Massilia sp. METH4: one gene and its partner. The protein of the gene in region 1 interacts with the protein of each later gene in a pairwise test. Links are inferred from orthologs where the notes say so. Each region holds a gene or a part of one and is shown in the gene's direction. Other genes may lie near its edges.

Region 1 (3,100 bases):
CGGACGACCTGCAGGTCCGCTTCCGCCCCTCCTACTTCCCGTTTACGGAACCGTCGGCCGAGATCGACATCGCCTTCGGTTCCGGCCCGCTCAAGGGCCGCTGGCTGGAAGTGTCCGGTTCGGGCCAGGTGCACCCGACCGTCGTGCGCAATTTCGGGCTGGACCCGGAAAAATACATCGGCTTCGCGTTCGGCTCCGGCCTCGAGCGCCTGACGATGCTGCGCTACGGCGTGAACGACCTGCGCCTGTTCTACGAAGGCGACCTGCGCTTCCTGAAACAATTCAACTAAGAAGAAGCTGATCATGCAATTCTCCGAAAACTGGCTCCGCACGATGGTCGATCCGAAGATGAATTCGGATGAGCTGTCGCACCTGCTGACGATGTCCGGCCTCGAAGTGGAAGAGGTCGAAGCCGTCGCGCCGCCGTTCACCCACGTGGTGGTCGGCCACGTGCGCGAAGTACAGAAACACCCGAACGCCGACCGCCTGAACGTGTGCCAGGTCGACGTGGGTACCGGCACCATGCTGAACATCGTGTGCGGCGCGCCGAACGTGCGCCAGGGCCTGAAAGTGGCGTGCGCCACGGCCGGCGCCGTGCTGCCGCCGGGTGCCGACGGCAAGCCATTTGTCATCAAAGTGGGCCAGCTGCGCGGCGTCGAGTCGCAGGGCATGCTGTGCTCCGCGCGCGAACTGAAGCTGTCCGAAGACCATGGCGGGCTGCTGGAACTGCCGGACGATGCGCCCGTCGGCCAGAACTTCCGCGACTACTACGCGCTGAACGACCTGAAATTCACGATCAAGCTCACGCCGAACAAGGCCGATTGCCTGTCCGTGCTGGGCGTGGCACGCGAAGTGGCCGCGCTCACGGGCTCGCCGCTGAATGCGCCGCAGAGCGCACCCGCGGCCGTCAACCTGGATGAGAAACTGCCTGTAAAGATCAGCGCGCCGGACCTGTGCGGCCGCTTTGCCGGCCGTGTCATCCGCAACCTGAACGCCAAGGCGGCAACGCCGGACTGGATGAAGCGGCGCCTGGAGCGCAGCGGCCAGCGTTCGCTGTCGGCCCTGGTCGACATCTCGAACTATGTGATGCTGGAGCTGGGCCGTCCGTCGCACGTGTTCGACCTGGACAAGATCCATGGCGGCCTGGAAGTGCGCTGGGGCAAAGCCGGCGAATCCCTGAAGCTCTTGAACGGCAACACGGTTTCCGTCGATGAGTGGGTGGGCGTGGTGGCCGACGACCAGCAGGTCGAATCGCTGGCCGGCATCATGGGCGGCGACGCCACGGCCGTGTCGCTGGACACGACGAATGTGTACGTGGAAGCGGCGTTCTGGTGGCCGAACGCCATCCAGGGCCGTGCCCGCAAGTACAACTTCTCGACCGATGCGGCGCACCGCTTCGAGCGCGGCGTCGATTACGCGACGATTCCCGAGCACATCGAGCGCATTACCGCGCTGATCCTGGAAATCTGCGGCACGCCGGAAACGCAGGTCGGCGCCATCGACGACCAGGTCGTCAACCTGCCCGAGCGCAAGCCCGTGCAACTGCGCACGGCGCGCGCCCAGAAGGTGATCGGCGTGCCGCTGACCGATGAAGTCGTCGCTGACATCTTCACGCGCCTGGCGCTGCCATTTACCCTCGAGAATGGCGTGTTCAGCGTGACGGCGCCGAGCTACCGCTTCGACATCGAGATCGAGGAAGACCTGATCGAGGAAGTGGCGCGCGTGTACGGCTTCGAGAACATCCCGGCCAAGCCGCCGGTGGCCGAGAACACGATGCACATCGCGCCGGAAAACGAGCGTTCCATCTTCGCCGTGCGCCACCAGCTGGCCGACCTGGGCTACCAGGAAGTGGTGAACATGAGCTTCGTGGAAGCGCAGTGGGAACAGGACTTCAACGGCAACGACAATCCGATCAAGCTGCAGAATCCAATCGCCAGCCAGCTGTCCGTGATGCGCTCGTCGCTGATCGGCAGCCTGGTCGCGAACGTGCGCTACAACGTCAACCGCAAGGCGCCGCGCGTGCGCGTATTCGAGGTGGGCGCCGTGTACAAGCGCGATGCGGCCGTGCAGGATGGTCCGCTGACGGTCGCCGGCTATGACCAGCCGCAGCGCATCGGCGCGATCGCCTATGGCCCGCAGGCGGACGAGCAGTGGGGCTTGCCGACGCGCGACGCCGACTTCTTCGACGTGAAGGCCGACCTGGAAGCGCTGTTCGCCCCGGCGCACCTGCGCTTCGCCAAGCTGGAGCACCCGGCGCTGCACCCGGGCCGCGCTGCTTCCGTGTCGCTGGACGGCAAGGTGATCGGTTTCATCGGCGAGCTGCATCCGCGCTGGCTGCAAAAATACGACCTGCCGAAGGCGCCGGTCGTGTTCGAGGTCGATGCCGTTGCGTTGCAACAACGTGCAGTGCCGGCTTACACGGAAATTTCCAAGTTTCCGGGCACCAGCCGCGACCTCGCCCTGGTGGTGCCGCAGGCCGTGGCAGCCCAGCAATTGCTGGATGTCTTCGCGGCCGCGGTCGCTGCCAGCGATCACGCGCGCATCGTGCAAGCCATTGTTTTGTTTGACGAATACCGTGGCGTTGGCCTCGCGTCGGACGAGAAATCGCTTGCTTTCCGCTTTAGCTTGCAAGATACTCAAACAACCCTGCAGGACGAAATCGTCGATGCATTGATGGGTTCGCTGGCTGATGCGGCAACGCAAAAGCTGGGCGCGAAAGTGCGCAAGTAACAGGTGGGTGCCGGCAGCGGAAAAGCTGCCGGGCGGTGCGCGGCGAGGTAGAGGCGTGTTGCACCTTGCACCTTGCACCTTGCACCAGGCATGCGGGGTGTAGCGGGTGCCTGTCGTGGTAACTTGTGTCTTACCGGGTCGTGGCTGGGTTGTGCCTGCGTTGTAGCTGAGCTGTAACTGAGCTGTAACTTAGGTAGGGCTTAAGCTCGGCAGTAAGTACCGTGTAACCCTTCCGTGCACTGCAGCATTCATTCAGAATAGACAACAATCGGTTCAAACAAGCGGGTCCGGCAATGCCGGACCCACGTACTTTGTAAAGGCAGGGCAGCAAAATTAACAACAACGACACCGCGGTTTTGCAATCAGCGCT
Region 2 (3,131 bases), 4.8 Mb from region 1 along the record:
TGCACTACTACCTGGACATCATGCAGCAGATGCGCGATGCGCTCGATGAAGACCGGTTCCCGGAGTGGGTCAAGCAGTTCCACGCAGATCGCGCCAGGGGCGTGTAAAGCGGACGAAGGCGCGGGAAATGGGTCTTGCAATAATGTAAAACAGGCCCGATCTAAGCGCCTTTGGCCAGTGCTAGAATACAGCGCTGTTTTTTTTAATCACATTGGAGTCACCCGTGTTCATTTCCAACGCATATGCTCAAACCGCCGGCGCCGCCGACGCGTCGATGATGAGCAATCTCTCGACCTTCGTGCCGCTGATCCTGATGTTCGTGGTCATGTATTTCCTGATGATCCGTCCGCAGCAGAAACGTGCCAAGGAACAGAAGGCCATGATGGACGCGCTCGCCAAGGGCGACGAAGTCGTGACGGTCGGCGGCATCCTGGGCCGCGTGTCCAGGGTCACCGATGCGTACGTGACGCTGGAAATCGCGCCGAACACGGAAATCGTCGTGCAGAAGCCGTCGGTGACGACGCTGCTGCCGAAGGGTACGCTCAAGGGGCTGTAAGACCTCGCACAGGAAGCGGGCGGCATCACCGCCCGCTTTTGTTATCGGCCAACCACGCTGAAGATCATGAATCGTTATCCCATCTGGAAATACATCATCATTGCCGTCGTCGTGCTGCTGGGGGCACTGTACACGGCACCTAACTACATGGGTGAATCGCCCGCCCTGCAGATCACCAGCGGCAAGTCCACGGTGAAGGTGGGTAGCGATATCGTCACCCGCGTCGAGCAGATCCTGGGCGAGGCGAAGGTCGCCACGACCGGCGTCACCTTCGACGCGGGAACGAGCAGTCCCTCCGTGCGCGCCCGGTTCGTCGACATCGACGCGCAGTTCAAGGCCAAGCTCGCGCTGGAAAAAGGCTTGAACGCCGATCCGGCCGACCCGGCCTATATCGTCACCAGCAACCTGATGGCCAATACGCCGGCATGGATGCAGAAGCTCGGCGCCCACCCGATGTACCTGGGCCTCGACCTGCGCGGCGGCGTGCACTTCCTGATGCAGGTGGATACCAAGGCAGCGCTGAACAAGCGCATCCAGGGCTTCCAGGCCGCCATTCGCGGCGAGCTGCGCGACAAGAGCGTGCGCCATGCCGGCATCGAGCGCGTGGGCGACTCCATCGTCGTGAAATTCCGCGACGAAGCCACCCGCCAGGCCGCGCGCAACGCGCTGGGCGACATGACCGACCTGCAGTTCGCCGACGGCAACAACGGTACCGACCTGACCCTGACAGGCTCGATGAAGCCCGCCGCGCTGAAGGCTACGCTGGATAACGGCGTGAAGCAGAACATTGCCACGCTGTCCAAGCGCGTCAACGAACTGGGCGTCTCCGAACCGATCATCCAGCAGCAGGGCGCCGACCGTATCGTGGTGCAGCTGCCGGGCGTGCAGGACGTGGCACGTGCCAAGTCCATCATCGGCCGCACCGCCACGCTGGAAGTGCGCCTGGTCGACCAGACCGTTCCGCGCGGCACCGAGCTGACGGCCGCGATCCCGTTCAATTCCGAGCTGTTCACCGTCGGCAAGAACGTGCCGGTCGTGCTGAAGAAGGATGTGATCATCTCCGGCGACTACATCTCGTCGGCCACCGCATCGTTCGACGAGAACCAGCAGCCGGCCGTGTCGATCGACCTGAACGGCGACGGCGGCCGCCGCATGCGCGAAGCCACCCGCGACAACGTGGGCAAGGGCATGGCCATCGTGCTGTACGAAAAAGGCAAGCCGGAGGTGCTGTCGGTCGCCACGATCCAGGACGAACTGGGCAGCCGCTTCCGCATCACGGGCATGGGCAGCGTCGAGAACTCCACCGAACTGGCGCTGCTGCTGCGCGCCGGCGCGCTGTACGCGCCGATGGAAGTCATCGAGGAACGCCTGGTCGGCCCGCAACTGGGCGCCGAGAACATCAAGAAGGGCTTCAACGCCACGATGTACGGCTTCCTGGCGATCGCCGTCTTCATGATCATCTACTACATGGTGTTCGGCTTCTTCTCCGTGCTGGCGCTGGGCGTGAACCTGCTGCTGCTGGTGGCGATCCTGTCGCTGATGGGCATCACGCTGACCTTGCCGGGTATCGCCGCTATCGCGCTGGCGCTGGGCATGGCGATCGACGCCAACGTGCTGATCAACGAGCGGGTGCGCGAAGAGCTACGCGGCGGTGCCTCGCCGCAGGCCGCCATCTCGGCCGGTTTCGACCGCGCCTGGGCCACCATCTTCGACTCGAACGTGACGACCCTGATCGTGGCGCTGGCGCTGCTGGTGTTCGGTTCGGGTGCGATCCGCGGCTTCGCCATCGTGCACGGCCTGGGCATCCTTACCTCGATGTTCTCCGCCGTCTTCGTGTCGCGCGGCGTGGTCAACCTGTGGTACGGCCGCAAGAAGAAACTGCAGTCGCTGTCGATCGGCACGGTGTGGAAACCGGGCCAGGCGCAGTAACGGCCATCGCTCAATAAGAGGATTTCATGGAATTTTTCCGCATTCATAGAGACATCCCGTTCATGCGCTACGCGACGATCTTCAACGTCGTGTCGGCGCTGACGTTCGTGGCGGCCGTGTTCTTCCTGGCCACCAAGGGCCTGCACCTGTCCATCGAGTTCAAGGGCGGCACGCTGGTGGAAGTGAAGTATCCGCAGGCGGCCAACCTGGAGCGCATGCGCGAATCGCTGCGCGGCGCGGGCTTCGAGCATCCGGAAGCCAGCACGTTCGGCACCGCCAGCGACGTGCTGATCCGCCTGCCGATCACGCCAGGCTCCAGCTCCGACACCACGTCGGCACGCGCCTTCGACGCGCTGTGCCGCGCCGACCAGGGCAGCGTGAAGCAGTTCGACCAGGTATCGCCGCAGGGCGACCACCACGCGCGCACGGCCTGCGTGGACGCGGCCGGCAAGGAAGTGATCTCGCTGCAGCGCGTGGAATTCGTCGGCCCGATGGTGGGCGAGGAACTGGCGCAGAACGGCATCAACGCGCTGATCATGGTGGTGATCGGCGTGATGGTCTACCTGGCCATCCGCTTCGAGTGGAAGTACGCGGTGGCGGCGATTATCGCCAACCTGCACGACGTGGTCATCATCATGGGCTTCTT

Evidence for each region.
Region 2: the proteins of pheT (region 1) and secD interact in binary tests that used the Escherichia coli proteins (3 or more experiments, as listed by UniProt). The link is inferred for Massilia sp. METH4 from one-to-one orthologs.

The regions. Positions count from the first base shown.
Region 1 is NZ_CP146614.1:6,182,010-6,185,109, reverse strand. Bases 1-3,016 are described here. They hold pheT (phenylalanine--tRNA ligase subunit beta), read left to right. Parts: upstream 1-303; coding sequence 304-2,730; downstream 2,731-3,016. Other genes in these bases: pheS (phenylalanine--tRNA ligase subunit alpha), read left to right, coding at 1-290.
Region 2 is NZ_CP146614.1:1,381,718-1,384,848, reverse strand. The notes cover bases 78-3,053. They hold secD (protein translocase subunit SecD), read left to right. Parts: upstream 78-622; coding sequence 623-2,485; downstream 2,486-3,053. Other genes in these bases: secF (protein translocase subunit SecF), read left to right, coding at 2,512-3,053; yajC (preprotein translocase subunit YajC), read left to right, coding at 224-556; tgt (tRNA guanosine(34) transglycosylase Tgt), read left to right, coding at 78-107. Also shown: more of tgt, read left to right, coding at 1-77; more of secF, read left to right, coding at 3,054-3,131. UniProt on the Escherichia coli protein: Part of the Sec protein translocase complex. Interacts with the SecYEG preprotein conducting channel. SecDF uses the proton motive force (PMF) to complete protein translocation after the ATP-dependent function of SecA.